4 regions of the Halobacillus sp. ACCC02827 genome follow, and region 3 is predicted to be linked to each of the others. Evidence: riboswitches for the same ligand, from Rfam matches in the RefSeq annotation. Region 3 holds a riboswitch; each other region holds the start of a gene.

Region 1 (7,797 bases), 99 kb from region 3:
CACGAAGCAACGAACGATGCTTTCTTGCCAAGTGCCCTGTGGACATATTCGTGCTCGCCGCCTACTTTAGGCATCGCCGAAGCTAATTCCGCATAATTCAAGCCGACACAGATGACCAGGAATCCACCAATGATAAAGGCAATGACCGCCCCTAGCGAACCTGCTGACGTGATCCACGTACCTGAAAGAACGACCCATCCCCAGCCGAGCATCGCACCGAGAGCCAGAAACAACAGATCAAAGGACGATAATACCTTCTTTAATTTCTTATCTTCCATTAAGCATCCCCCCTTATTTTATACCGAAAATTCCGTCTTCTTTTCCAACACGGACTCCATTGCGTCACGCAGGATATCCAACCCTTCGTTCAATTCTTCATTCGTAATGACGAGCGGCATCAGGAAGCGGACGACATTTCCATAGACTCCTGCACCAAGTACCAGCAAACCGCTGTGTTGAGCTTTTGAAATAATTTCAGACGCAAGTGCTTTATCCGGTGTTTTCGACGTACGGTCTTTGACAATCTCTACAGCCACCATAGCTCCAAGACCGCGGATATCACCGATGCAGTCAAATTCTTCTGCAAGCTTGGTGAACCTGTCTTTAACCGTTGCACCAATTTCGACAGCACGCTCGTTCAAGCACTCTTCTTCAATGACATCAATCGCCGCAAGGGCTGCTTGACAGGCAACCGGGTTACCACTGTACGTACCTCCAAGTTCTCCCGGACCGGCAGCATCCATGACTTCCTGACGTCCAATGACTCCACTGATCGGCATACCGGCACCCAATGATTTCGAAACCGTGATCAAGTCCGGAGTAATACCAAAATGCTCAGAAGCAAAATAGCTGCCCGTTCTTCCGAATCCCGTCTGGATCTCATCTGCCACGAACAAAATACCGTGCTCCTCACAAAGCTGCTTGACCGCATGGACGAAACGCTTCGCCGGTACGATAAAGCCGCCTTCTCCCTGGACAGGTTCCATAAATACAGCAGCGATTGTTTCCGGTGCGACTTCTTTCAGGAAGAAATCATGGAACTGTTCGATCATGAAATCGATATAAGCCTCTTCTGACATTCCCTCAGGACGGCGGTAACTGTACGGGAAAGGAGCCTTGTACACTTCCGGTGCAAATGGACCGAATTCATATTTATACGGCTTTACTTTGCTCGTCATGGACATCGTCATCAGCGTACGCCCGTGGAACGCATTGGCAAATGTGACGATGGCTTGTCTGCCAGTATATTTTCGAGCAATCTTAACGGCATTTTCTACAGCTTCTGCACCACTGTTCTGCAAAAGCACCTTCTTCTTATGAGATCCAGGAGCAAGCTGTGTCAATTTTTCAGCAAGAGCGACGTACGGTTCATACATCATTACATTGAATCCGGTATGAATGAATTTTTCAATTTGATCATGGAGTGCCTCTTTTACTTTCGGGTGACAGTGGCCGACGTTGATCGTACCGATCGCACCTGCAAAGTCGATGAATGTATTACCGTCCACATCCGTGATTTTGGCTCCTTCCGCTTTCTGTGCAAATGTTGGAATGCCGTAGCTTACTGAATCAGGAATTACTTGATGACGGCGTTCCAGCAGCTCGCTCGCTTTTGGACCTGGGATGTTTGTTTGGATAGATACGTGCTTAGACATGTTTAACCACTCCTTTTAATTAATAGAAAACCGATGTTCGTTCAGACAAATCACTCAGTGTCGAGAGCAAATGGTTACGAATTGCTGCCTCCGCTGCTTCAGAATCCCTCTCCTGCAGATGTTCGAATATCACCCGATGTTCGGGAATTGATTTAACCTCATCCATTGGTGTCGAGTAAAATTCATCTCGGAGGATTAAATAACAGTCCGACCACTGATTCAACTTGTCGACTTCCTGTAGAAGGAATTCATTGCCGGATACCTCGGATAAGAACGTATGGATCAAACCATTGACCCGAAGGAATTCCTCGAAATTCTTGGACTTGTAGGTTTCCAGTTCATCGGAAAGTAGAATTTCAAGCTGTTCCAGATGAGCATCATCCAGATTAGGAACCGCAAGTCTCGCTGCATAAGTTTCTAAAACAATTCTCAGTTCAAAAACGTCCCGAAGCTCTTTGTTGGACGGTTTGTAAACAATCGCCCCCTTATTGGGAACCAGTTCTATCAATTTCTCACTTTCCAATCGCTTGAAAGCAGCTCTTATCGGAGTTCTGCTCATATTTAACTCTTTACTTACCCAATCTTCCGTAATTCGCTGTCCCGGAACAAGCCGTTTCAGCATAATGGCACGTTTCACCTTTTCATATGCTCTCTCTTCACTACTACTCATTTTGCATCCCACCATTGTATTCGAAGATTGTATACAATTTACTTCTAACAACATGTTATCTTAAAATTCACAAAGTTTCCACATAATTTTCTGAATTTAGTGATTATTGCATAAAAATTCATCTGCTTGTCTAGTGCTTTTTACACATAAAAAAAAGACCTTTCCAATCAGAAAGGCCTTTCTCTTTTTATCTATTCTGCCAGCGCCTTGCCAGCGATTGAATGTGATCAGGAGTCGTACGACAACAGCCACCGATAATCGTTGCCCCGGCTTCCACCCATCGATCCGACTGCTCATCGAAACGCTGGCAGGAGCGTTCCCCGTACCAGTCATTCGTGTCGGGATCGTATGTTTCTCCCGAATTCGGGTATAAAATAATCGGCTTATCTGTAAGAGCCCGGATATGGCCGACTGCCTCTGTCGCATCAGGAATCGGAGCACAGTTCACTCCGACTGCTACCACCTGCTCCCTCCCTTCGATCACATCTATACAACGTCTCCATTCCGTTCCATCGCTAATTTGGCTTCCATTCTTCAAGGAAAAGGAAAGCCACGCACTGGCGCCCGGATACTCGCCCAATAATTCCGTCAGTACTTTCGCCTCCTGGAGGGAAGGAATCGTTTCAAAGGCAAGCACGTCGGCACCCGCTTCGATGAGCGCTTCTATTCTGGGACGGTGAAATTCTTTCAGCCGCTCATCCGTGACACCATAGTTCCCGATATATTCTGAGCCGTCAGCAAGGTAGGCGCCATAAGGGCCAACCGAACCTGCAACGACAGGATAAGCTCTGTCATCCGCTTCCCTCCAGACATCCGAGCGTGCTTCCTGTGCCAGGCGAACGGTATCTTTAATTAATGTGCGCGCCTTATCTTCGTCGATCCCCCGCTGCTTAAACCCATCAATGGTTGCTTGATAACTAGCGGTGATGGCAATATCCGCACCATTACGGAAATAATCGGCATGAACCTTACGGATAGCATCCGGATTCTCAAGCAGCACACGGGCGGACCAAAGTGGATCATCAAGGTCGAAGCCGTATGTCTCCAATTCTGTCGCCAACGCCCCATCGAGAATAATCGTTTTTTTTGTTTCCAATAGTTGTTTAATAGGATTGCGCTTGTTGATTTTGTTCGACATGTTCTACTCTCCGTTTCTTCTTGGATTGTGACAGATAATACCCTGCATAACAAAGGATGATGAATGGAATTCCACAATACAGGGCGATCCGCTGTGTCGGATCAAAGGCGATTCCGATGCAGGCGGCAAGACAGAGCAGGAACGATGCGATCGGCACCAATGGATAAAGCGGCGCCCGGTATCCCAGGTCCTCCACCTTGTTCCCAGCTTTCACATAAGCCCGCCGGAAATTAAATTGAGCAAGACTGATGCTCATCCATACGATAACGACTGCAAGTCCTGAAATCGATACCAGCACGATATAGACGGTATCGGGCGCAATGATGCTGGACAACAGAGCCAGTCCCCCACCAAGCATGCTGAATAAGATGGCGTTCAGCGGAATGCCTTTCTTCGTCATTTTCGCGAATTTCGGAGAGATCGTCTTCCGATCCGCGAGAGACCATAGCATACGGGAGGAGGCATATAACCCTGAATTCGCTGCAGACAAAATAGCCGTGATGATGACAAAGTTCATGATATCTGCGGCAAATGGAACACCGACTCTTTCCAAAACGGCAACGAAAGGACTCTCAATGACTCCGGCTTCCGAACTCGGAAGCAGCGCGGAAAGCACAATAATTGTTCCTACAAAGAAAAGAATGAGCCGTACGAGCGTCGTCCGGATGGCTTTCGGGATTGTTTTCGCGGGATCGACCGTTTCTCCCGCCGCAATACCGATCAACTCTGTACCGGAGAATGCGAAGTTGACCGCCAGCATCGTCATTAAGATGGCGAAAGCCCCATTCGGAAACAAACCGGCTTCTGTGAAATTAGAAAAGAACGGAGCTGGTTCAGAATCTGCAAGCGGCACAATACCGAAAATTCCAGCCAGACCAAGTAGAATAAATAGAAAAATAGCGATGACTTTGACAGAAGAAAACCAAAACTCTGATTCTGCAAAAAACTTCACGGTGAATGCATTCAATCCGAAGATCAAAATCGCGAATAAAGCGCTCCATATCCATACACTTATATCCGGGAACCACCGCTGCATCATCAGTCCGGCAGCTGTGAATTCCGATCCCAGCGCCACTGTCCAGGTGAGCCAGTAAAGCCAGGCAACCGTAAACCCCGTTCCCGGACCGATATACTTCGCGGCATAACTGTGAAACGCACCAGTCTCCGGCATATGTACAGACAACTCACCAAGACAGAGCATCACTAAGTAAACGACCAACGCACCAATCAAATAGGCAAGCACCGTCCCGAATGGTCCTGCCTGCTGGATGGTGTATCCGGAACTGAGGAACAGCCCGGTTCCGATGACTCCACCGAGTGACAGCATCACAAGGTGGCGTGTTTTCATTTCTCTTTTGAAGTTCTGTTCCATTTTCTCTTCCCCTCCACTTTCTCTTCATCTAAAAATACATAAAAAAACGCACCCTGGAGCGGGTGCGTTTACCGACAAATAAAAGGAAGCTCCTATCTATCAGGGTTATTCAACACCCGCTGGAATTAGCACAGTGTCTGCATTCAGACCTGTTGCTGAGGCTTCAAAGGGCCAGTCCCTCCACCTCTCTGGATAAGAAATATGTATTTTTTAAATACTCTAACAACGCAAATAAAAAATGTCAACGCTGAATTTTATTCTTACGCTGCAACTTGAATGTTCCGAATATCCTCGAATTTTGTTGTTTCTAGATTCATAGGAACGTATAATGAGAGTGGTTAAAATGGATGAAATTGCCTTAACACTCACGTTCCGTTCCCTTTCTGAGGAGGTGATAGACAATGAAAACCTTCATAAAAATACTAAAAATATCAGGAATCGTCATCGGCTCCATATTCGCACTGCTCGTGCTCATTGGTATGTTCATGCCGGGAGAAATTGATGTCTATGGAGAAGGAGATTCAGAGAAACCCGACAACCTGACTGTATCAATGGATACCTACATCACAGATGAAGACTATGAGCCTACTGAAGTTGCTTTTCTCACTCATACGATAGCTGCGTTAAACGAGATCGACAATCAAAATTGGGGTGCTTTGGATGCCTATTTTTTGTATGAACGGGTTTATGAAACCGCTCTTCGTGACGTTTATATGAACAAAGAAGTCGATCCGGAGCACATCACAGATGTCCATTACACCGTACGGAACAAGCAATTTCAATCTTATTTGGATGAACAGCCGGTGAGCCCGCTCAGCATCGAAACCGATCACGGGGTGGAATGGGCGACCTTCCAATATGATGTGTGGGTAACCTTCTCCTTCGAATTGGAACGGGTCATCACGGATGATGAAGACCGGACATATACCGATCGCTTCGAGGTGCAGGGAGACTACCCTCCACATTGGCAGTCCAGTATGAAGGAAACACACTGGCGCTTGAATTCCTTAATGCTACGCCCTCTAGAAAATGAATAAAACAGGAGATGAAGAGTATGAAACTCAAATCCATCCCGGTTATTCTGCTCGGCCTGCTGTGTTTGACGGCATGCTCCAACGTAGTGGATGCAGTCGGGGATCAATACCCAATGGAGGATATCGTATACGATGATGTGGGCAACAAATCGGAAATCTTCCGCGCTTATGATCAGAAGCCGGAGAAAGTGGCAGCCGGCATCACCGACTCTGAAGAGGCCGTACATAAAGCCTCCAAAGACGGTCGTGATTTAATGCTCTACGACGATTACCTCGTGCAGGTCTATCAGGACACCCAGAAAGAAGAAGATACCATCATCGAAGTATCGGATAAAGAATTCGTCCGGAACAATTATGATAGTGATTTCTTTTCGGACTACGGCATAGAAGAGGAAGCAGAAGAGGTTTATGCTATGGACCTCGATAACCGCGGCGGCTTCTTTTATACAGGGTATATCGGCGGCAGCGGTGGAAGTTATGTGAAAAATGCCGGGAGCAGTCCATCCGTACGCCAGTCATCCAGCACATCCTCCGGTGTCCGCGGCGGCGGCCCCGGAGCAGGAAAATAACAAAAGAACAGGAGCGAAAAACCATGTTTGAATTCGATATTTCGGAAGTACTGAATGTTTATGACCTTCTATTGACCTTGCTGTATTGGATCGTCATGCTTGTCCTGGCAGGAATTTGTATGGCCATCTTTGAAAAATTCACCCCTTATAACGATAAAGAAGAGCTGCTGAAGGGCAACGTCGCTGTCGCTTCTCAGTTCGCCGGGAAGTTGATCGGTCTAGGTATCATTACAGAATCTTCTATTGCCCACAATTTAAGTATTTGGAGCGCCTCTATCTGGATCTTCATCGGCTTTCTGTTGATGATTGCCGGCTACTATTTGTTCGAGTGGATCACTCCGTTCAAAGCGGAAGAGGAAATAAAGAAAAACAACATCGCTGTCGGCCTTGTAGCGGCATCTGTCAGTATCTTCATCGGTTTTGCCGTAGCAGGAAGCATTACATAAGAAGAATAAAGGAGGACCAACCGTGAACGCACAAAAGTATCTTTATCTGTCATCAGGAATCGTTTCAATCTGCGGAATCGTCTTCCAAGTTCTTTATGGTGCTGCAGGCAGCTACTTATTCGGGGACAGCGTTCTTTATTACTGTATAACCATCGGGCTGTTCATGATGGCCATGGGAATCGGAGCAGCCCTGAGTGAAAAACTAAAGAACTGGCTCGTCACCCGCTTCGTTCAGGCAGAGTACTTGATCGCTCTCGTCGGGGGCTTTTCCGTCTTTGGATTGTTTTTTTTCACTGCTTACTTCGATGACGGCGTTGCCCAGATCTACTTGTACACCGTCATATCTTTAACCGGGTTTCTGACAGGTCTGGAGCTCCCGATCCTGATACGAAGGGTTCAGGAAATCCGTGAAGATATAAGTAAAAGCACAGCGAGGGTGCTGTTTTTTGATTATGCCGGCAGTCTGATCGGGTCCGTAGGATTCGCTCTCGTCCTGCGTCCTCTGCTCGGTCTGATCAATACTGCCTTTTTCATTGCCATGATCAATGCGATTGTCGCTCTGTTCATCACATTAAGGTTCCGAGAAGAGATGTCCAGGCCCAAAGTCCACCAAGCGGCCGGCTTCCTCATTCTCCTTCTGCTTGTCGCGGGATTCTTATTTGGAGAGAAGTATGCCAGTGTCTTTGAGCAGAAATCTTACGCAGACCCGATCGTTTACACAGAAGAAACAAAGTATCAGAAGATCATTTTGACCAAGGAACCGGGAGATGTACGGCTGTTCTTGAACGGACAGCTGCAGTTCGCAGAAAGTGACGAGTTCCGTTACCACGAAGCGCTCGTCCACATTCCGATGGCGCTTGCCGATCAAACGCGCTCGGTTCTGATTCTCGGTGGAGGCGATGGTCTTGCTGTC
Region 2 (7,797 bases), 130 kb from region 3:
CTTTACGAATGCATCGTATGTTTCTTCGCTCCATGCACCTTTTCGGAAGTTGGCGCGGGCCTTTCTGATTTCTGTCGTCTGGGGCAGGCTGCCGATCGTCGTTGTCGGGAGCAGAGGCAGAGCGAACTTTTCCTCCTGTACCTTCTTTCGATTGGAAAATTCGGAGGCACGGGACGGATGTTTGTCTTTCCAACGTTTTACTTCCTGCTGTACGTTCTCGTTCGAGCGGCCTTCGGAATCCGCAAAGGACCTCCAGTTCCGGGAATGTTTCTCCACCTCCGGCAGGATGATTGCTTTTCCTTGATTGACGCCCTTCGTCAGAAGAACCGTTTCTTCCAGTTTCTGATCAGCGAAGGCAAGGACCTGTTTCAGGTCAGATGCCAGCTTCGTTTCCGATTCGGTCGTCACCGGCACGTGAAGCAGGCTGGTGGAAGGCTGGAGAATCAAGCGGTCTTCCGGCACGATCTTTCTGACAGCATCCGTGATCTGCCATGTGTGTTTCCAATCGTTTCGCCAGATGTTTCGGCCGTTAATCACTCCCGCCGCCAATACTTTATCGTTCGGAAAGCCGTGTTCAGCGAGCTGGGACAGGGTTTGGCCATTATCATCCACGAAATCAAGGCCGATGCCATCTACAGGAAGTTGAATGACGGAATCATAAGCTTCCACCGCTTCAAAGTATGTTTGAAGCAAAAGCTTGATGCCGCTCACTTCTTTAGAAATGGTCTCATAAACCGATTGAACGAAGCGGAGGTCTTCTTCCGATAAGTCAGTAACAAGAATCGGCTCATCGATTTGAACCCAAGCTGCTCCTTCTGCGGCCAATTCTTGAAGCACTTGTATGTAGAGCGGTACCAGTGTCTGCAGCACTTGTTCGAACGGCTGCTTATCAAAACCCTTGGCAAGCTTCAAGTAGGTCACAGGCCCTAGCAGCACCGGTTTTCCATCAATGCCGAGCTGCTCCTTCGCCTCTTTATAATAGCGGAGAGGCCTGTTCTCCAGAAGCACCGGTTTTGTATCCTTTTCAATTTCCGGGACGATATAGTGATAGTTGGTATTAAACCATTTTGTCATGGAGGAGGCTACCGCTGATTCTGTGCCACGGGCGATGTTGAAATACGTTTCCAGTGAAGTAGGTTCCGTATCCTGAAAACGCTTGGGAATGATCCCGAACATGATGGATGTATCCAGAACGTGGTCGTAATAGCTGAAGTCACCGACCGGAATCAAATCGAGCCCTGCTTCTTTTTGTTTCTTCCAATCCTTGTGTCGGAGGGCAGTCAGTTCTTCCACAAGCTCCTGTTCTGTCGTATCTTTCTTCCAATAGCGCTCCAGAGCTTTCTTCCATTCCCGTTTCTCCCCGATACGCGGGTACCCAATTGCTGAACTTCGTGCTTGTTTCATTTCCCATTCCTCCTGCAGTTGTTTTTCAATCCAATAAAAAAATCTCTCTTACCTACAAAGAGAGACGACGGAGTGACATGGGAAGGATACGTCGAAAAAAGGGTAGACGAATCCCGTTGTCAACACCTGCCTATTCCTCGTAGGACCTAGTGCGGGTTCCAGAGGCAGGTCTCCTGACTTATGATCACGGCGGGCTGCGCCTTCCCATCGACTATGATAGTGGCTGCTGCAGCTCCGCTCCCAATTACAGTGGCGGGACCGTGCCGGATTTTCACCGGTCTTCCCTTTTAAGCCGGGGGACACCCCGGCACCTGTGGAACAGATTATTCAGTTGAATAATAAAAAAAGAACCTCTTGTATGAGAGGTTCTGATTGTACGGACCTCTCTTATCTTTCAGAGCATCTGCTCTGCTGGAATTAGCACCACAATCATATCGATCGGTTGCCGGGTTTCGTAGGGCCAGTCCCTCCACCACTCTGAATAAGAGATTGCTATTGGATTGATTACAAGCATACTAGCATGAGAAAAATAGGGTGTCAATCCGCTCTTCTACAATTTTTTCTAGAAAAAGGATAGAGAGGGGCGAGTATCAACGGGTGAAAAAAATCTATCGAAAAGGTAGAATGTAGGGTATTACTACTCGGGAGCTGGTTATTTTGTTGCGTGTCGTCTGGTTCAAGCGGGACCTTCGTCTCCATGATCATGCACCATTATATAATGCGGTACAGTCGGGAGACATGGTGCTTCCGCTTTACGTTGCAGAACCTTCCATCTGGCAGGGGCAGGAGCTGTCTGCCCGCCATTATCAGTTTGTGAAAGAGAGCCTCCATGATCTGCAGAAGGAGTTAAAGCAGAGAGGCGGTCGGTTATTCGTCGCTGTCGGGGAGATGGAAACAGTGCTGGAAGAGATATACGAGACATATGGTCCGTTTTCTCTGCATGCGCATGAAGAAAATGGAACACCGGTCACGTTTTCAAGGGATCAGAGAGTAAGGTCGTGGATGAAGCAAAAGGGGTTAACCATGAAAGAAGATCAACCATTCGGAGTCTTCCGTGGCTTGAACTCAAGGGACGGATTTTCTGAGCGCTGGGAACAGTTCATGAAGCATCCGGTCTTTCCTGTACCGGAAAAAATCCCGTGCGTCCCGGAAAAGGAATCCGTGTTGACGTTGAATCTGGACCAATTGGACTCGCTGTATGTCGGAGGTTCGACGCTTGATAAAGGACAGAAGGGAGGAGTGGAAGAAGCACATCGGACGTTGGACAGCTTTTTGAAGGTACGCTTCCATTCCTATTCTTATCACATATCGAAACCACTGAAATCAGCACGATCTGGAAGTCGTCTGTCTCCATATCTTGCCTGGGGAAACATATCCCTCCGCTTCGTTGTCCAGCAGACTTGGATGAAGATCAGGGCATGCAGCGATGCCGGAGAAAGAAAGCAGCTGGAGAATTTCTTGTCCCGTCTTTACTGGCACTGCCATTTCATCCAGCGTTTGGAGGATGAGCCCGCAATCGCGGAAGAGTCGATGAATCCTGCTTTTGATCAAGTGTACGAGGAATGGAATGAAGAAGCATTCCGCCGCTGGTATCAAGGAAGTACCGGATTCCCGATGATCGATGCCGCCATGCGTGCCCTTCATGAGACTGGCTGGATCAATTTTCGTTCCCGGGCGATGGTCGTTTCCTTTGCCTGTCATACATTAAGACTGGATTGGCGAAAACCGGCCCGTGCACTGGCGGGGTTGTTCCTCGATTATGAACCGGGAATCCATTACAGCCAAATGCAGATGCAGGCTGGTACGACAGGTTTCCATACCATCCGAGTCTATAATCCTGTCAAACAGGGACTCGACCACGACCCGGGCGGGGCTTTTATCCGGACTTATATTCCGGAGCTTCGCGGCATTCCTGCGTCTTTCATTCACGAGCCATGGAAGCTTCCTTCGTTTGCCTCCTTGGAATATCCGGCTCCCATGATCGATATCCAAGCAGCAACGAAGAAAGCACGGGATACCTTATGGGCTGTGAAGGAGTCGCAAACAGCTGAAGACGAGGCTGGCAAACAGCTTAGGAAACATGGATCTCGCAAGGGTGTAAGGAAAAGAGAGACGGTGGATTCGGAGCAGCTTTCCTTTGATTTATTCTAAGCGGCCTTTTAAGAAAGCGGCCGCTTTTTTGTTCAAAAATTTTCCTAAGGAAGCTTTTCAACGGTGGGAATTACTGCTACAATTAACGAAGTTAATTAAGAATGATTATCATTATAGATGTTGGAAGTTGGAGGTAGTCAAAGTGAAAGCAACGAAGTTTTGGTTAGTTACTATTTTTTGTATCGCCGGTTTTGTTCTTGCTGGATGCGGCGCTGAATCCGCAAATCAGGAAGATCAAGGAGATTCGAAGGAAGACACAAGAACGATTGAACATCAGCTGGGAAAGACGGAGATAGAAGGAACTCCAGAGCGTGTAGTTGCTCTCGAATTTTCCTTCGTCGACAGCTTATGGGAGCTTGGTATGACACCGGTTGGAATCGCTCATGAGAACGATGACGATGTGGAAGGTTTGCTTGGTGAGAAAATCGACTATACATCTGTCGGAACTAGACAGCAGCCAAGTTTGGAAGTGATCGCTTCGCTGCAGCCGGACTTGATTATCGCCGATGAGAATCGTCACTCCGCGATATACGATCAGCTGCAGGAAATTGCACCGACGATTGTGTTAAAGAGCAGGAACTCTACATATGAAGAGAATCTGGAATCGTTCTCAACAATCGGTAAAGCTGTAGGCAAAGAGAAGGAAGCAGAGGAACGTCTCGAGGAGCATAAGAAGACGATTGAGAGCTATAAATCAGAAGTCGATCCGGACGAAGACAGGGAAATTATGCTCGGCGTCTTCCGTTCTGATTCTTTGAGTGCGCACGGGGCGGAATCCTTTGACGGCCAGCTCTTGAGTCAGGTCGGTATTCCGAACGCCATCAAAGATGCCAAGGAACCGACAGTGAAAATCACCCTGGAACAGATGGTGGAATGGGATCCGGATGTCATCTTCCTGGTGGAAGCAGATGAAGCGCTTCTGGAAGAGTGGAAGCAGAACCCGCTATGGAACAACATTACGGCCGTGAAGAACGGAGAAATCTACGAAGTCGATCGTGCTTTATGGACGCGCTATCGAGGCTTAAAGTCAGCGGAACGGATTGTAGATGAAGCGACGGAAATCCTGTATGACAAATAGGCAGCGGGAGGAAAGCCAGATGTTGTGTCTGGCTTTTTTCTTTGTATAGATTGGAGGAATGGAAGATGGAAGGTATCCATGACCGCCCGTCCGGAAAGAGAGTCAGCCTGACGGTGGGGCTATTGCTTGTCCTTTTGATTGGAGGAGTAGCGCTCAGTTTATTCACTGGACTTACGAAAATTGATGCCGGAACCATAATAAAGCAATGGTGGCAGGGGGAGGAAACGAAAGAGCTGCTCGTTTTCCAGACGCTCAGGTTTCCGAGAGCGGTACTCAGCGTCGTGCTCGGAGCGAATCTGGCTGTAGCAGGTGTCATTATGCAGGCGATTACGAGAAATCCGCTGGCATCTCCACAAGTGTTCGGTGTAAACGCCGGAGCATCGCTTGTCGTTGTGGCCTCCATCGTTTTCCTTCCGTCGATCGGAAGCACAAACCTCGTTTATTTTGCCTTCGCAGGTGCCTTGTTCGGAGGTTTCGTCGTCTTTTCCTTTTCTTCTTCCCGGGGGATGACCAATGTCAAGATTGCTCTTGTAGGTATGGCTGTTCACCTGCTGTTCTCTTCCATGACAAAAGGGTTGATTATTTTCAATGAAGAGATATCCGATGTACTCTCCTGGCTGTCCGGTTCCATCAGCGGAGCATCCTGGGGAGACGTCCGCGTGATCCTGCCATGGTCGATCATCGGTCTTGTCGCAGCGTTTCTTCTGTCACGCTCCCTGTCGATCTTTCAACTTGGAGAAGAAGTGGCAATCGGGCTGGGACAAGGAATGAAGCGGATTAGAATCACAGCGAGTATCGCCGTCATCCTGCTCGCAGGATCTGCGGTAGCGGTGGCGGGCGCAATCGGATTCATCGGACTGATGGTTCCCCACATTACCAGGAAGCTGGTTGGCGAGGACCATCGGATTTTAATACCGGTTTCCGCGCTTGCCGGAGCGGTGCTGCTTTTGTATGCGGATGTCGTCTCACGGTACGTCGCGTATCCTTATGAATCACCTGTAGGGATTGTAACAGCGCTGATCGGAACTCCGTTCTTCCTGTATCTCGCAAGAAACAACGCCGGGAAAGGAGAGGAACAATGAACAGGAAACAACAAAGAAGTCGGGATTATAAGTCGAAGGCGATACTTGTCTTTCTTACCATCCTGCTAGCAGGGATCGCCTTCTTATCTCTTGGATTCGGAACGGTATATGTTACACCCGGAGAAACGTTGGCCATTTGGACAGAAGAGAATCAACAGCTCTCCTTTTTGATTAATAATCTTCGCATGCCTCGGACGGTTATCGCTGTTTTGGGAGGTGCAGGACTTGCTGTTTCCGGAGCAATTCTCCAAGGAGTGATCCGCAACCCGCTCATCTCGCCGGACGTCGTCGGATTGACAAATGGTGCCGGTTTATTCGCCGTCATTGTTCTTATACTGCTCCCACAGGCACCGATCGGTCTCCTGCCGGCAGCCGCATTTTTCGGAGCTGCGCTCGTTGCCGTCCTGCTTGTAGCGTTAGCCAGGAAATCCGGGATGAACCCAGCAACGCTTGCATTGATTGGAATAGGTCTGGGTGCGGGATTCCAGGCATTGACAGAGTATATTCTGACAAAATACCCGATGGAAGCGAATGAATCCCTTGTGTGGCTGGCCGGGAGTTTATGGGGGAAAGGGTGGGATGATGTATATGGTCTCCTTCCCTGGATGACCGTCCTGCTGCCAACCTGTCTCCTTCTTTATCGCAGGCTCGATATTCTCAGCCTGAACGAAGAAGCGTCTATCGGTCTGGGTATGAACGTCCGATCTACGCGTTTATTATTGTTAACACTTGCAGTGGCATTGGCAGGGGCGGCCGTTGCAACGATCGGCGCCATCGGTTTTATCGGTCTGGTCGCTCCCCATATGGCACGAGGGATCTTCGGATCAAGACACCAATATCTTCTTCCCGGATCCATGATACTAGGCTCGATCCTTTTGGTTGTCGCAGATACGGCAGGCAGGACCATACGTCCGCCGATTGAAATTCCTGCTGGTATTTTGACGGCAATTATCGGTGTCCCATATTTCTTATATCTCATTCGAAGAGAGTTGAAGGAAAGTTGATACAAGCAGTCGGAAGAGGAGTGAAAACCTCTTTACCGACTGTTTTTTTACAATCATGTAACAGGTGTTTTGACGCAATGTAACGAGCTCCTCCTCCTCTTGTTACATAACATCCACAAACTGACAGTGATGTGTGAACGATTCCCTATAAATTTTTTACAATTGTAGATCGCAGGTAATTTTTTCACTTTGTCATAAAACCGTTTGCAATTGAAAAGTAAAGGGTTTCATCCTTGGTTTGTCAACGGACATAATCCATACGGACTGTCTTGATTAGGGGTTTGCGCAACTATATTACAATCCGTAATATGAGGACGTAAAAAAACTTTTTCGAGAATTATTGAGGAGGGGATGTTCGAATGCATTCACAAGGAATGACATATTCGAAAGTCGGTGTGATCTTGACCATGCTTCTCGGTCTGTTCGTGGGGTTACAGACAGAGGTCTCTGCCAAAGAGCAGGATGATACAGCAAACTGGACAAGAGAAATGGCGCAAAACTATAAGAATACGCCTGAAAATACACCGGAAAATATTGATAACTTCAAGGACGTAGCACCAGATTATTGGATTTGGGATACATGGCCGTTGAGGAACCGCGATGGTTCACTGGCTGAAATCGACGGCTACAAAATCATTTTTGCTTTGACGGCTTCGAAAGATTATACATGGAACGGACGTCACGATGTTGCGAAGATCCGTTACTTCTACTCTAAAGACGGCAAGGATTGGAAACTTGGCGGCCTTGCTTATGATCCTGACAAAGCATACGGCTCCCGCCAATGGGCTGGATCTGCAATGATGGAGAAAGACGGAAAGGTCAACTTGTTCTACACAGCAACTGGAAGAAAGTCTGATGAGGAAACTACATATGAGCAGAGGTTGGCTCGTACGACGTTGACTTTCGACACAGATGAGAACGGGGTGGAAGCGAACCCTTCCGGAAAGCATGAAATTCTGCTGGAAGCAGATGGAAAGTATTATGAAACACAGGAACAGAAGACAGGAGATATCATCTACTCTTTCCGTGATCCATGGTTCTTCAAAGATCCGAAATCCGGCAAAGAATATCTGTTGTT
Region 3 (7,797 bases):
GCTTACTGTACAGGTCCATTTCAAACAGTGTTTTTAGAATATCTGGTCCCGCGACCAAATCATCCACTGTCTCCAATAATGGGGCAATATTCAAGTTGCTTTCGACGGATCCATCAGCATGAAGGCGGTAAATGCCCGCTTCCTTGGCCAGAACGAGCACCTCCAGGAGATCGCTTGCGGATTCGCTCATACTTATTAGATAAACTTCAATGGATCGTTTTCCGAATTCAAGGTGTGCTTTTCTAATCATATGAAAGACGTTGAGCATTTCCTGGGTCGATTCGGTATAATCCTCGTTCAGAAGCGATATCGGACGCGGATCTTTCAGAACATCCTGTAATGTATTCAGCTTCTCCTGCTCGGAAAGGGCAGCGTAATCGTCAACGATGCCGACTTTACGTAACAGTTCGCTGACAGCCGATTCGTGCTCACCGCTGTGATTCCGGATATCCAAAGTTGCCAGGTGGAAGCCGAACAACTCGACTTGGCGGATAAGCTTTTTCAACTTCTTCAATTCAATGCTTCCAGGTTGGTGTGCCTGAGCGCTTCTCTGAATTTGGTGGAGGTCGTCCAACAGCTCTTCCGCATGCGTATATCCGGTATCAGATTGACCCACCTGCTCCAGCCTTTCCAAAATGATGGCGAACTTTCTTCGATAAATCTCTTTGTCTACCCGCCACTTTTTGCCGGATGGAAGCAGTGCTTCTTCTTTTTCGATCGCCTGTTTAAGCTCGTTGGAAACGTTCACTAGAGCGGAAGACTGACTGAACCGTTTCATCAATTCTATGAGAACGTTTCTGTATTTTTTGAGTACAAGGGTACGCTGCTTCTGTAATGTTTCCCAAGTAATGTCCGGGGTGACGTTCGGATTTCCGTCACGGTCTCCGCCAATCCAGGATCCGAAACGGAGAAAATTCGGTACAGACCATTCTTCGTCCGGGTACTGTTCTTCGAGCCTCGCTTCCAGTTCCTGATGAATTTCCGGAAGGACATCAAACAGCGTCTCGTCAAAATAATAAAGGCCGTTTCTTACTTCATCCATTACTGTTGGTTTTCTTTCTCTGAGCTCGTCCGTCTGCCAAAGGACAGTTACTTCATTCTGAAGACTTTCCTGAAGGCTTTCCCGTTCTCTTTGCGTCAACTGTGGATGGTCAAGTTTCTGAAGGATTGTTGCGATCCGCTTCTGTATCTCAAGAACGGTTCGTTTCGTCGCTTCCGTCGGGTGGGCAGTGATGATCAATTCCAAGGAGAGATGGTGGAGCACATCCTGGATGACATCTTTGGAGAAATTATTGTTCTTCAGGTTAAGTACGGCGCTTTCTAGAGAGAAGGGCTGGACACCATGATCCTCTCTTATCTGATATTCTCGTCTGCGGCGGATCCGGTGATTTTGTTCAGCGATGTTGACGAGGTGGAAATAGATTGAGAATGCGCGGATGACCTGGGCCCGCATCGGTGGTTCGAGGTTTTGAATTTCCTGTTTCAATTGCTGATAAGTGGCAGGGTCCGGGTTACTTCTCAGGTCTTTCGTCCATTGTCGAATCGTTTCCACTTTATTCAATAATTCTTCTCCTCCATGATGGACGAGGACATGCCCGAGCATTTTGCCGAGGGATCTGATGTCGCGTCTTAGAGGGGTTGTATGATCGTTGCTTTTTCTTTTCGTAGTCACATTTTCACCTTCCTGTTGGAAATAATATGGAGTAATGGCTGTGTTTCATAATGTTATCAGAATAATTTGTATAGTCAAACACTTATGCTCGTTACGGACCGTGAGAAAGTTGTCATTTACAGTAGGATAAGACGGAAAATTCCCGGTTTGTTTGTGTTATTTTAGCTTCTCGTTCATCCAGCGTAAAGAGGGATAATTTCCAGAGTTGGAAGCTGGAAGGAGATTCGTTTACACATATAACCAAACGCTTTAAAGTGTTAAAAATTCGCTGTTTATATGTCTATACACTTGGTGGTAAACTGTAATAGTGCATCACTAGACAGAACAAGAGATAGAAGGAGGACATCTGATGTCAGACAGACAAAAGGATCAAGTGGTTGACGAGGCATTAGGGGAAAAATCAGTAGATCGATTAGAGTTCCGCGGGGGAGTCTTTGCTGCGACGATTCCTTTGGTGTTCTTCATCATTTGGGCAATAGTACTAAGCGTTACAGAATTAGTAACGGAGCAGGGATTAGTGCTTGGTATGGTGATCGGGATCGCACTTGGTTTGTTTTTCTGCCGATCGAAATGGGCGGACTATGCTCAAGCATTAATTACAGGTATGGCCCAGCCTGTCGGTATAGTTGCCATCATTGCATGGTTTTGGGCGGGTATGTTTGCAAATATGCTTTCTGCGGGTGGTCTGGTGGATGGCCTTATCTGGTTCGGGTTTCAGACCGGCCTTGAGGGGGGCATGTTCGTCGGAATCACCTTCCTGCTTGCCGGATTATTTGCTACAGCCGTAGGTACAGGTTACGGTACAGTAGCAACGTTTGGTGTGTTGATGTATCCGGCTGGTGTCATTCTGGGAGCAGATCCTGTGCTGCTTCTGGCTGCAATATTGAGTGGAGCGGTATTTGGAGATAACCTGGCTCCGGTTTCTGATACGACGATCGTGTCAGCTACGACACAGGAAGCGGACGTCCCAGGTGTTGTACGGTCAAGATTTAAGTATTCCATAGCAGCTGCAATACCTGCACTTATTTTATTCGTTACATTCGGAGGCGGTGGGGAGACCGGCAGCGAAGCCATCATCTCACAGCTTCAGAATGAAGTATCGCCGAACGGTCTTGTCATGCTGATTCCTTTTGCGCTCGTACTTTACCTGGCGTTGAGCGGTCAGCATTTATTGACTTCTTTATCATGGGGAATTCTAGCATCCGTCGTATTCATCTTTCTATCAGGGACTTCTTTGACAGAAGTGCTTCATATTTATAAAAATGAAGCTGGAGAAGCGGTGGTAGAAGGAGCATTGATCGATGGAATCGGCGGCTACTTCAACATGGCTGTCCTCATCCTGTTCATTTTGGCGGCTGCCTACCTTCTGGAAGTAGCTGGAACGATGGATGTTATCAAGAATTTTTTCCTTCGACTTATCAATAACGTGGTACGCAGAGCAGAGCTGTCGATTTTTGGTATTGTGGCGTTTCTCAATATGTTCATCACCATTAATACAGCGGCAGAAATTGCGGCTGCACCGTTTGTGAGGAAGCTAGGAAAAGAGTTGAACATTCATCCTTACAGACGTGCCAATTTTCTTGATACTGTCACTTCTTCACTCGGGTATATCTTCCCTTGGAGCGGCGGTGTCCTGCTTGCCTGGACGACTGTAAGAGGAGCGGCTGAGCAGTATGACTTCCTTCCTGTTATCGGACCCGGAGAAGTATTCCCGTTCGTATTCCAGGGCTGGGGACTGTTGATTGTCATGCTGATTGCTGCCTGGACAGGCTGGGGTCTTCGCTATACCGGCAAGAACGGAGAAGAAATTAAGCCTGAAGATTACAAAGGTCAAGCATAATACAACCCCCCGGAGTAAAGCTCCGGGGGGGTTAATCATGTATTTAAAGATTGGTTAATTTCTTTGATCTGATCGAGGTGGCGAAGTTCGTGCCAGCCGATAAATTCGACCCATTGTTCCAGGTTCATGTCACCAAGAGCAGGATGTGGAAATGCTCGGTTCTGCAACGTTTCTTTTTCTTTATTATGAATGAGGAATAATGTAGCTTCCCTTGATTTTTTGAGTCCGTCTTCCGCTTCCTTCAGGTTATGAAAAATACCCTTTGGACGAACAGACTCTGGAGCTTCCAATGTGTAAGAGCGGTTGGTTACCTTATGGACTGGTTTTTCCGTCACCTGCTGCTGATCTCCTTGCTTAAGTGATCTGTTCACCTGATGGATGACGAACTGTTCGATTAAGTACAAATGCTCCAATACTTCCATAATAGACCAGCGATTTTCTGCCGGTTTCACCGTATGTTTGGAGGCGGGAATCTCCCTCACATATTCGAGCAGCTGCTCTCTTTTCTCATCTAAACCATACATATATAGCTCTCCTTTTGTGTAATGACATGGTAACCCGAGTCTACCATAACAGTAGTGCTGATACGTAAAGAAAAGGACTTGAGTAAGTTGAAACATTAGCGGGTATGGAAACGTATGACAATCATGAGCTTCTACATTGGCCAATCATTGAAGGAGGAATCAGGATGGGAAATTATTCAATACAGGAATTTATCAGGCAGACGAAGCAGGACGATTCGGAAAACGATTACTTTGAATTGGAAACCCCGAGGATATTGGAAGTTAATTTGATGGACCAGGTGTGGGCGAAAGCCGGGTCTATGATTTCTTATAACGGAGATATTAAATTTGAAAGGGAAGGAATATTGGAGCATGGAGTGGGCCGCCTGTTCAAGAAGGCGATGACTGGAGAGGGAAGCTCTCTTATGAAAGCAACAGGGAGGGGGGCATTATACCTCGCTGATCAAGGTAAGAAGATTACAATCTTTGACTTGGACAATGAGACGCTGACGGTGAACGGCAATGACCTTTTGGCCTTTGAACCGAGCATAAACTGGGACATCAAATTGATGAAAAAAGTAGCCGGTATGGTATCCGGCGGATTGTTTAACGTTACTCTCTCCGGGAGTGGTCGTGTAGCTATTACTTCTCATTATGAACCGCTGACTTTATTAGTGAAGCCCGGTCAGCCTGTTTTGACCGATCCTCATGCAACAGTGGCCTGGTCCGGGCATTTGGAGCCTGCTTTCAAGACAGATGTCAGTTTCAAGACTTTCATCGGCAGAGGGAGCGGGGAATCCATTCAGATGAAATTTGAAGGGGATGGATTTGTTATCGTTCAGCCGTTTGAAGAAGTTTACACAACGAATAGTCAAGGATGATTATCGTCATTCCCGTTGTGGTTCCTGCATAGAATGAAGGGAGAGTCCTTACAAAAAAAAATGAGCTTCCCCCTTTACTTCGTTGGAAAAACGTTGTAGTATGTAAATTAACTTAAATTAAATAATAACGGAAACTTCTTATCCAGAGAGGCGGAGGGACTGGCCCTTTGATGCCCGGCAACCATCGAATCAATTGTACAATTGACGAGAACGGTGCCAATTCCTGTAGAGTATTTATTGCTCTAAGAGATGAGAGGATCGTACGGATATTTACGACCCCCTTTTCTTACTGGATAAGAAAAGGGGTCTTTTTGTTTACTATACCGTAAAGGCTCTCGATAGAAGTTGCGTTAAGGGAAGGGAAAGATGTCAAATGGCAACAGCTATTTTCGGTGCAGGATGTTTTTGGGGAGTAGAGGCGTTTTTTGAGAAATTTGAAGGCGTAACAGCTACAAAGGTCGGCTATATCGGCGGGAAACTGGAGAATCCAACCTACGAACAAGTCAAAACAGGTAAAACGGGGCACGCGGAAGCCGTCAGAATCGAATATGATCCGACAAGAATTACGTATTCCGAATTAATTAACATTTTCTTTGAAGCACATGATCCTACTTCTAAGAACAAGCAGGGAATTGATGTAGGACATCAGTACCGCTCAGCGATTTTCTATTCCGACGCGAGTCAGAAATATATTGCGGAAGAGAAGATTAAAGAGTGGGAGGAGAAGGGGACGTTCAAGCGGGCGATCGTCACGGAAGTGGAAGAAGCGACCTCCTTCTTTGAAGCGGAAGAATACCATCAGAAATATTTGCAGAAAAACGGTTCTGCTGCATGCAGCATCGGATAATAAATGGATCAAGACTCCTGGGGCCCGGGAGTCTTTTTTAGAGGGAAGAGAGGGATGGGGTTTTGTGGTTCAATGACGGCGTACTAATTCTGCTGTGCCTGTTTATGGTTGCCGGAGCATTTGATTATTATTTTCTAAATAACCGCCTTAAAATCGGGGCACGTTTCTATGAAGCGTTTACGATGATGGGTTCGCTCGCCTTATCCATGATTGGGATCATTTCTCTTGCTCCCGTTCTGTCCGAATGGCTGGCGCCCGTAATTTCTCCGGCATTTCAGTGGTTTGGAGCAGATCCTTCCATCTTTGCTTCCATGGTGCTTGCCATAGATATGGGGGCGTACCCTTTGTCGGAGGCGCTGGCGGTCGATGACAGGGCCGCCCTGTTTTCCTGGACGCTCCTCGGAACGATGATGGGACCGACACTCGTGTTTACGATTCCGGTCGCGCTTACGATCATCAAAAAGGAGGACAGTCCTTACTTTGCCAAAGGAGTCCTTGCTGGTATAGCGACCATTCCGCTCGGCTGCCTTGTTGGAGGAGCGTCCGCCGGATTTGAATGGGGGTGGATGTTCAAACAGTTACTCCCTGCCATCTTATTAGCAGTACTTGTCAGCGCAGGTTTATTTCTGTTTCGTAGGCTTACGATTAGAGTGTTCGCTTATTTAGGCAAGGGTATGGAAGCGATCCTGTTGATCGGATTGTTGCTGATTGCCATTGAAACATTGACGGGGCTTGTCCTGATCCCTGGTATGGCTCCTTTTTCTGAAGGGATCATTATCGTAGGTAAGATTACCATTACGCTTGCTGGGGCCTATCCGTTTGTAACCATTCTGAATCACTACTGCCGAAAGTATTTCTCTGCTTGGAGCCGTGTACTGGGCGTGAACGAAACGGCGCTTACCGGACTGCTTGCTTCCTTAGCGCATCATCTGCCTATGTTTGCAATGATGAAGGAGATGAACCCGCGCGGTAAGGTGATCAATTCCGCCTTTGCGGTGAGCGGGGCTTTCGTCATCGGCAGCCATCTCGGTTTCGTTGCCGGGGTTGAACCGGAGATGATCCTGCCGGTTATCATCGGCAAACTTACTGCCGGCATGCTGGCCGTTCTGCTTGCCCTGTTTATAACCAGAAAAGATGCTGTCGAAGAGAAAACGACACCTTCTGCAGTACATCTCTCATCTAATAAAAATTATGTTTTGTGAAACTGAAAAGAGGCGCATACATTTGATGTATGCGCCTCTTTAGTTGTATCCAAAAATCAATCGTGTGAAGAATAGATACCCAAGAATAACGGTTATGATAACAAGGATTTGCAGACATAAACCAATAATACTGCACACCTTACCGCTGATGGCTAAATTCCTTCCCTCCGCTTCCTCTCCCGTGCTGAGTACGGTGTTGGCATAAATGATCCCCATGATTCCTGTAATAAGTCCGAGGAAAGGTAAAAAGATCGACAAAATGCCTAAAACGAGTGACGTCATTGCTTTTTCGTTCATCATCAACATCCTCTGCCTGTGTTTCTCTATAATAGAAGTATAACAAAAAGAAGAGAGGGAGGAGTCCATTCATTTTGTATATCGGTTCGCATAACTGCTGGCCACAATGGAGTCCGGTTTGATTTTCGGTTCCATTCCCAGGGATTCAATCCTTGCGACCATTTCGTTCACATACACCCTGGTCCTGTTACGCTCGCCGGAACCGATGTCCAGATGCCCTTCCATTGTAAATGTGGCCCCTTTATAAATGTGGGGGAGAACGATTTCTATCAGCTCGTTCTTCCGTTCTTCTGTGAACAGCGATGCTACCTGTTCTGTAAGGGAAGTTTCATAGGAAATGCGCTCATGGAGCGTGGTCATTTTCCTGGGAACAGATTCTTTGCGGAAACACGCCCAAGCTCCTTTGCCTACCCTTTGAATGACAATTCCGGTAATGAACAACGTGTGGGAAGGGTGTACTTGAGAATCGGTACCAAGCATCAGGCGGTAATTGGCAAGGGGGTCGCTCAACATGAACGTCTTAATATGCGAGAATGCTTCGGCAAAGCTCATTTT
Region 4 (7,797 bases), 540 kb from region 3:
TATCTTCTCCATATAGTACATGGGAATCTTTCGGATGTCAAAAGGTTGTTCCTCCCATCATCGCCCACTTTTCCCGATCCTATACCTGCTGCAGAATAAGCATTTCTTATTCCCCTCCATAATAAAACGGTATTACCAGCCTCTGTTTTATTCTTATACAATAAATGTAATCAAATGAATATAGAAAGAAGGAATGAAGATGACAGAGGACAGAAAAGACCGGGTAAAAAGAAACTTCACGCGTAGTAGAGAATCGTATGTACAAAGCAAGACGCATAATAATGCTGGTGACTTACAGGAGTTAATTCATCAACTCTCTCCCCTTCGTTCGTGGAAAGTGCTAGATATTGCAACCGGCGGCGGCCATGTAGCAAGGACCTTGTCTCCATACGTCCAGACCGTCTATGCCACCGACCTTACGAAGGCGATGCTCGAGAACACAGCTTCTCACTTGCAGCACCTGGAAAATATTGAGTATATCGTCGCAGATGCCGAACAGCTCCCTTTCCTCGATGAAAGCTTTGATGCCGTCACATGCAGGATTGCCGCCCACCACTTCCCTGAACCGCTGTCTTATATTAAAGAGTGTTATCGGGTATTGAAGCCGGGCGGTACGTTTCTGATGATCGATAACACGGCTCCGGATAAGGAAGAGCTTGACCGTTTCTATAATACGTTTGAACAATGGAGAGATGACAGCCACGTCCGGGCCTGGAAAATATCCGAGTGGAAGCAATGGCTCCTTCATGAGGGCTTCCTCATTAAGAAAGAAAGCCTTAAACAAAAAACCCTTCCTTTCCGTGACTGGGTGGAACGAACATGTTCGGATCGTTCCATTCAGAATCAGGTAGAAGCTTATATGATGACGGCCCCCGCCTCTACTAAGCAGTACTTCTCCATCCAAACATCGGAAGGTCATGTCGATTCTTTCTCCATTGACGAATGGATGGTTGTCGGAGCAAAAAGTTCCTGACAGTGTATAAACTTCCTCCTCCTAGGAAAAATAAGCGGAGTATTGATGACTAGTGAGGTGGGATTGGAATGGATGTCGTTGTAATGGCCAGAGCCTTGTTCGGAACGTCGCTTGGGTTTCACATCATCTATGCGACGATCGGGGTCGGGCTGCCAGTCATGATCATCATCGCAGAAGTGCTTTACTTTATAAAGAAAGATTCTGACTACGCATTGATGGCACGCAGGTGGACAAAAGGATTCGCGATTCTTCTCGCTGTTTCCATCGCCTCAGGGACAATTGTCGGTGTCATGATTTCTTTGCTGTTCCCTGATTTCATGGAGATTGTCGGGCAGGTAATTGCCTTGCCGTTCCAAATGGAAATCTTTGCGTTTCTTATTGAAGCAGTATTCATGTCGATCTATTTGTATGCAGCGGACAGACTCCCGCCTTCCTTAAGACTTACCAGTATTATATTCGTAGCTCTTGGAGCGACCGCTTCAGCGATTCTCATCACAGACGTGCATGCGTGGATGAACACTCCAGCCGGCTTCCGTATTACACCGGACGGCGAAGTGACGGATGTGGACACATGGGCGGCCTTCTTCAATCCGAGTTTCGGAGTGACCGCGATTCACACGACCCTATCCGCATATATGACCGTAGCTTTCTTAGTAGCTTCCATTGCCGCTTTGCGTCTCATGAGGAAAAACATTTCATTAAAAGAACGAAAATACCATAAGAAAGCGCTGATGATCGCCATCTACTTCGGTGCTCTTACTTCTCTCGCCACAGCGATTAACGGACACGAAACAGCCCAAGTATTATATGAAAATAATCCACGCAAGCTTGCAGCAGCAGAAGGTTTGTTTGAAACGACCCGCTACGCACCGCTTTCGATCGGTGGATATACATCGGCAGCTGAAGAGCGGGTCAAATATGCCATTGAAATACCCGGCGGTCTAAGTTTTCTTGCAGGAGACCGATTTGACACGGAAGTCATGGGATTGAACGAATGGCCGGAAGAATTGTGGCCCCCTTTATACGTCCACATCCTTTTTAATGTCATGGTGGGAATCGGCAGCGTCTTGATATTTGTAGCGATGATCGCCCTTTTCTGGAAGCATGTTCTCAAGCGGGAGTTCCCGAGCTGGCTTCTCGCTTTGTTCGTCGTAAGCGGTCCCCTTGCAATGATTGCAATTGAGAGCGGTTGGTGCTTCAGCTGTATAGGAAGACAACCTTGGACCATTACCGATGTACTCCGGACCGGGGATGCGGCGACAAAATCCAGCAGTGTCGGATTTCTGTTCTATTTATTCATTACGCTCTATATCACCCTGTTGTTCGTCACCGGCTTCGTCCTTCGTTATTATTTCAAGAAGCATCCAGTGACCAAAGATCTGGAACCTTCAGAAACCACTTAGAAAGGAGAGGGATGAGTAATGGAAGCATCTACATTGGCGGTTACTATCTTATGGAGTTTACTATTTGTCTACGCTATGCTGGGTTCCCTCGACTTCGGGGCCGGTTTCTGGGGAATGATTTACAGTAAGAGCAGGCAAACCGGCGCCTCTCAGATTGCCAACCGGTTCTTATCACCGACATGGGAAGTAACCAACGTTTTTCTCGTCATTTTCGTTGTCTCCGTTGTAACCTTCTTCCCATTTGCAACGACGCTCTTAGGAAGTATTCTGCTCGTCCCGGTCGCTCTGGGTATTTTGCTCTTGACCATCCGAACGACGTTCATGGTTTTTCAGCACCATACCGATCGATTTAAGAATACGCTTCGTATCACATCGGGATTCACAGGGTTGATCATTCCTGCGCTGCTCGTCAGTATCCTCCCTATCACATTAGGAGGATTCATCGACTTCGATAATGATTACCCCCGCCTCCATTATGGAGAGCTTCTGTCCCACCCTACTTTATATATGCATATCGCTTTCGGGTTGACGACCGAATTATTCATCTCGGCCGTCTTCTTGATGGATTATGCAAAAGAGGCAGACGATTGGAAGGCGTATCACACGTTCCGGAAGCATGCCATTTGGCTTGGACCGGTCAGTATTGCCGTGGCCATGTTGACCATCGGTACCTTCCCGGAAGAGGCGGCATGGATCGTTGACAATATCCAGGCGAACTGGTTTACGTTCGGATTATCTGTTCTTTTCTTCCTGATCGGCTATACATTTTTGTTCATCCGCCGGAAGAATGGACAGCGTGGACGATCACGACTTGCCGTCCTTGCGATCATCATTCAATACGGCATCGCTATCTATGCCTATGGCAATGCGCACCTCCCCTATCTGATTTATCCTGATTTGACTATAGAAGAAGGATTCACAAATCCGGACATCTTCTATCAGATGCTTGTCGTCTACGGTATTGGATTCGGAATTCTGATTCCTGCTTTCATCCTGTTCTGGCGCTTGTTCCTGAAAGACCGCCGTTACTTGAAACAGGAATAGAAGAGCGGCAGCTTAAGCTGCCGTTCTTTTTTATATCGTTATCCTTAGGACCGTACGGGGTACATAGAGACAAAGAGAGGTGAAACTATGAAGAAGTTGACCAATCAATACTTAGAGGAAGCAATCGAAGACAGCAAACCGTACGCTTCCCATGGAAATGTCAATATGACCATTCCTCATTTCGATGAAACAATCAAAGATCACTTAAGTGTTTCCATCCTCACAACACACGGGGAGTCCTATTCCGCCGGTGGAGACAATCAGCACATTCCTATGCAGAGCACTTCCAAAATCATCGGCCTCATGCTTGCCCTCCAGGATTTCGGGAAAGACCGCGTCTTCCAAACCGTAGGAATGGAACCGATGGGTGATTTCTTCAACTCGATCAGTCAACTGGAATCACATGTGACCCACAAACCGTTTAATCCTATGATCAACGCAGGAGCTATTGCTGTCGCCTCTCTCATTAAGGGGCAGAATACGGAAACCCGCTTCGACCGGTACCTTACTTTCCTTCGCCGCATCACAAGTAATGATCAGCTGGAGATGAGTGAAGAAGTCTACGAAGCAGAAATAGGCAACGGAGCAAGAAACCGATCTCTCGCATACTTTATGCAAAGCAACGGGACACTCGTGACAGATGTAGAAGAAGCACTCGACCTTTACTTCCGAATGAATGCAGTCATGATGTGCTGTACAGACTTCGCGAAGGTAGGACTCTTTCTGGCAAAAGGCGGCGAAGACCCCGCAAGCGGAGAGCGGCTGATCCCACCCCACCATCTTCGGACTGTGAAGGCGATCATGATGACTTCCGGCATGTACAATTCATCCGGCCACTATGCAGTAGAAGCAGGGTTCCCCTGCAAAAGCGGTGTATCCGGCAGCATCATCGGTTCCGTCCCCGGCCGGATGGGAATCGGTGTCGTCGGGCCTGCCATTGATAAGAAGGGGAACAGCACAGCCGGCGGAGCCTTAATCAAAAAATTGTCCAAAGATCTCGGCTTAAATATGTTCGGGGTGGAAAATACAGATGCAGAGGAGGAACATAATGGCGTTTGACTACGATCTTGATTTCGACCATATCAATTTCAAAGAAAACCCGGAAAAGTACCGGGTCGGTAAAGGAGAGCAGGGGGTCCTCCTTGTCGAGCCTTACAAGAGTGAGATCCTGCCGAATTGGCGATTCAAAACACCGGAAATTGCTAAAGAATCTTCCGAGAAGATATATGAGCAATTCCTTGAATATAAGAAAGCAGAAGATATTGTAGGTATGGATATGGCCCGTAAATTCCTCCAGATGGGATACACACGCTCCAGACGATACGCCAATTATAAAGGCGGAAAAAAGTACGGCGATGACGGTAAGGTGAACGAACGGCAGATCGATGAAGAAAAAGCGGAATCGGCACGCATCTTTGAAGAAAAATGGAAGCTGGTGCGTGAAGATGAAGAGTATCTGAAGCAAAAAAAGAGACACCAAGAAAAATACGGATAAAAGTAAAAAATTTCTACAAGGTATATTGTCAAAAGTTTCTGAGTAGTGTAAAGTAGTCAACAACATTTACATTTATACAATTGAATCTCTTATCAAGAGAGGCAGAGGGACTGGCCCTGTGAAGCCTCAGCAACCCCTGGTCTAACCAGAAAGGTGCTAACTCCAGCAAGTTGTCTATTCAACTTGGAAGATAAGAAGAAGAACGGAAACGTCAAAGTCTTCTTATCTAAGAAGGCTTTTTTTATTTATATACAAGATTACTAGAAATGAGGAATGTTCACATGTGTCCGCACACTGATACTAAATTCGTCCAAACTGGAAACCAGAAAGAAGAGCCCACAGGCGCGATAAATCCCCCTGTTTATTTCTCTACCGCATACCGTCATCCCGGCTTAGGGGAATCCACAGGCTTCGATTATACCCGGACAGGAAACCCGACCAGGCAGGCTCTGGAGAAGTCCATTGCTGATATCGAAGGCGGCGAAGCCGGGTTCGCCTTCAGTTCCGGAATGGCTGCCATCCAAACGGCCCTTTCTCTATTTAAGCAAGGGGACGAAATTATCGTTTCAGAAGATCTATACGGCGGGACATACCGACTCTTCGAGCATATGAAAGAACGCTACGGCCTGAATTTCCACTACTGTGACAGCAAAGAGCTGGATAATTTGACTGCTTACATCAACGATCAGACCAAAGCGATTTACATTGAAACACCGACAAATCCACTAATGCATACGACAGATATCCGAGAGGTATCTAAACTGGCAAAAGCACACGACCTGCTTTTGCTTGTCGATAACACGCTCTATACTCCCGTCCTGCAAAAACCGCTGGAAGAAGGGGCGGATGTCGTCATCCACAGCGCAACCAAATATCTAGCGGGTCACAACGACGTACTTGCAGGTATTCTTGTCAGTAAAGGAAAACAGGTCAATGAAACGCTGGAGTTCCATCAGAATACATCCGGCGCCGTCCTTTCCCCACTTGATTCGTGGCTGCTTATGCGCGGAATGAAGACCCTTCCGCTGCGAATGAGGCAGCATGAAACAAACGCGAAAGCTGTTGTGGATTATTTAAAAGAGCATCCGGCGGTAACAGACGTCTTCTATCCGGGGCGAGGCGGAATGATTTCTTTCCGTCTGCAGCATGAGCAGTGGATCGACCCGTTTCTGCGCAGCCTGAACTTGATATGTTTTGCAGAAAGTCTCGGGGGGGTTGAAAGCTTTATTACGTATCCGGCTACACAAACGCATGCGGATATACCGGAAGAAATCCGCACGGGATACGGAGTATGCAACCGTCTGCTTCGGTTCTCTGTAGGAATTGAGCACATCGATGATTTACTGGAAGATTTGGAACAGACCTTGAGCAGCTTACTGAAGGAGGAGATTGTACAATGACCGACCATTCCATTCAAACCCGTCTACTGCACAGCGATTATAAATTTGATCCGCAGACAGGTGCCGTCAGTGTTCCAATTAACCAAGCATCCACGTTCCACCAGCAGGATTTCGATCAACCGGGCGACTATGATTACAGTCGTTCCGGCAATCCGACACGAAAAGCCTTGGAAGACACGATCGCCGGGCTGGAGAGCGGCACCAACGGCTTCGCCTTCGCATCCGGCATGGCCGCTATTTCCACCTCTTTCATGCTTTTATCGCAAGGGGATCACATCGTCATTACAGAAGATGTGTACGGGGGTACGTTCCGCATGGTCACCAACGTGCTCGATCGATTTGGGATCGATCACACATTTGTCGATATGACAGACTTGGATGCAGTGGCACGAGCCATCCAACCGAACACGAAGGTTCTTTATATTGAGACACCATCCAATCCCACCTTAAAGATCACTGATATACAGGCGGTAACGAAGCTCGCAAAAGCCAATGAATGTTGGACGTTTGTAGACAACACCTTCATGACACCGGCCCTCCAGCGGCCGTTAGAATTAGGTGCCGATCTTGTCCTTCACAGCGCTACAAAATTTATTGCAGGCCACAGTGACGTCGTAGCTGGTCTCGCTGTTACCGGCTGCCCTGAAATTGCTGAACGTTTAGGATTTTTGCAGAATTCATTCGGATCGATCTTGGGCGCACACGATTGTTGGCTCGTGCTTCGCGGCCTTAAGACGCTGCACACACGACTCACCCAGTCTTCCCGCTCGGCGGAACTAATTGCAGAGCAGCTGCAGAAGCATCCGTTGATTGAAGAAGTGTACTATCCAGGGTTCTCCTGTCATCCGGGCAGTTCCACCCACTCCTACCAAGCGGATGGTGCGGGAGCGGTACTTTCTTTTCGATTAAGAGATGAAGATGCGGTCCGACAATTCACCAAAGCGGTACAAATCCCTGTCTTTGCGGTGAGCCTCGGAGCAGTAGAATCAATTCTCTCCTATCCTGCACGCATGTCTCATGCTGCCATGCCGAAAGCAGAACGGGAAAAGCGCGGCATCACCGATGGACTGCTCCGCCTATCCGTCGGATTGGAAAACCCGGAAGAGCTGCTGGCTGATTTCTATCAAGCACTCAAACAGATTCAACCATATGCATTTACTACGAATGGGAGGCCGAGCCATGAACTTACGTGAAGCATTACAGAACAAAACATTGATCGGTGATGGTGCTATGGGCACCCTCCTCTACTCCTATGGTATTGATCGCTGCTTCGAAGAACTGAACCTCTCTCATTCTGAAGAAGTTCTAAACGTTCACCGCGCCTATGTGAATGCCGGTGCAGATGTTATTCAGACAAATACCTATGGAGCAAACTATATTAAACTGACACGCTACGGGCTGCAGGAACAAGTAAAAGAGATTAACACTGCTGCCGTACGACTTGCAAAACAAGCGGCTCATGAAGGAACCTATGTGGTCGGA

Evidence for each region. Region 3 has a riboswitch for S-adenosylmethionine ahead of msrA (peptide-methionine (S)-S-oxide reductase MsrA). Riboswitches for the same ligand answer to the same signal wherever they lie in the genome.
Region 1: linked by a shared signal. The riboswitch ahead of mmuP (S-methylmethionine permease) and the one ahead of msrA (peptide-methionine (S)-S-oxide reductase MsrA) in region 3 are both predicted to bind S-adenosylmethionine.
Region 2: linked by a shared signal. The riboswitch ahead of metE (5-methyltetrahydropteroyltriglutamate--homocysteine S-methyltransferase) and the one ahead of msrA (peptide-methionine (S)-S-oxide reductase MsrA) in region 3 are both predicted to bind S-adenosylmethionine.
Region 4: linked by a shared signal. The riboswitch ahead of QRD89_RS01350 (methionine biosynthesis PLP-dependent protein) and the one ahead of msrA (peptide-methionine (S)-S-oxide reductase MsrA) in region 3 are both predicted to bind S-adenosylmethionine.

The regions. Positions count from the first base shown of each region.
Region 1 covers NZ_CP128168.1:678,165-685,961, reverse strand. Annotated here, with positions in the region: gene QRD89_RS03465 (APC family permease) at 1-278, opposite strand, end outside; gene gabT (4-aminobutyrate--2-oxoglutarate transaminase) at 297-1,655, opposite strand; gene QRD89_RS03455 (GntR family transcriptional regulator) at 1,675-2,325, opposite strand; gene mmuM (homocysteine S-methyltransferase) at 2,513-3,463, opposite strand; gene mmuP (S-methylmethionine permease) at 3,429-4,835, opposite strand; SAM riboswitch class I at 4,925-5,034, opposite strand; gene QRD89_RS03440 (hypothetical protein) at 5,237-5,872, shown strand; gene QRD89_RS03435 (DUF4247 domain-containing protein) at 5,890-6,438, shown strand; gene QRD89_RS03430 (DUF350 domain-containing protein) at 6,462-6,884, shown strand; gene QRD89_RS03425 (polyamine aminopropyltransferase) at 6,907-7,797, shown strand, end outside.
Region 2 covers NZ_CP128168.1:643,784-651,580, forward strand. Annotated here, with positions in the region: gene metE (5-methyltetrahydropteroyltriglutamate--homocysteine S-methyltransferase) at 1-1,404, opposite strand, end outside; cobalamin riboswitch at 1,551-1,734, opposite strand; SAM riboswitch class I at 1,789-1,892, opposite strand; gene QRD89_RS03295 (FAD-binding domain-containing protein) at 2,062-3,555, shown strand; gene QRD89_RS03300 (ABC transporter substrate-binding protein) at 3,698-4,633, shown strand; gene QRD89_RS03305 (FecCD family ABC transporter permease) at 4,699-5,715, shown strand; gene QRD89_RS03310 (FecCD family ABC transporter permease) at 5,712-6,719, shown strand; gene QRD89_RS03315 (glycoside hydrolase family 68 protein) at 7,079-7,797, shown strand, end outside.
Region 3 covers NZ_CP128168.1:776,792-784,588, forward strand. Annotated here, with positions in the region: gene ppc (phosphoenolpyruvate carboxylase) at 1-1,672, opposite strand, end outside; gene QRD89_RS03905 (Na+/H+ antiporter NhaC family protein) at 2,022-3,512, shown strand; gene QRD89_RS03910 (DinB family protein) at 3,548-4,036, opposite strand; gene QRD89_RS03915 (AIM24 family protein) at 4,201-4,896, shown strand; SAM riboswitch class I at 5,032-5,152, shown strand; gene msrA (peptide-methionine (S)-S-oxide reductase MsrA) at 5,270-5,743, shown strand; gene eutH (ethanolamine utilization protein EutH) at 5,806-6,945, shown strand; gene QRD89_RS03930 (DUF4190 domain-containing protein) at 6,985-7,245, opposite strand; gene QRD89_RS03935 (ribonuclease H-like YkuK family protein) at 7,312-7,797, opposite strand, start outside.
Region 4 covers NZ_CP128168.1:239,410-247,206, reverse strand. Annotated here, with positions in the region: gene QRD89_RS01375 (class I SAM-dependent methyltransferase) at 200-973, shown strand; gene QRD89_RS01370 (cytochrome ubiquinol oxidase subunit I) at 1,042-2,376, shown strand; gene QRD89_RS01365 (cytochrome d ubiquinol oxidase subunit II) at 2,395-3,420, shown strand; gene glsA (glutaminase A) at 3,508-4,479, shown strand; gene QRD89_RS01355 (DUF4385 domain-containing protein) at 4,469-4,915, shown strand; SAM riboswitch class I at 5,002-5,112, shown strand; gene QRD89_RS01350 (methionine biosynthesis PLP-dependent protein) at 5,197-6,315, shown strand; gene metC (cystathionine beta-lyase) at 6,312-7,508, shown strand; gene QRD89_RS01340 (bifunctional homocysteine S-methyltransferase/methylenetetrahydrofolate reductase) at 7,495-7,797, shown strand, end outside.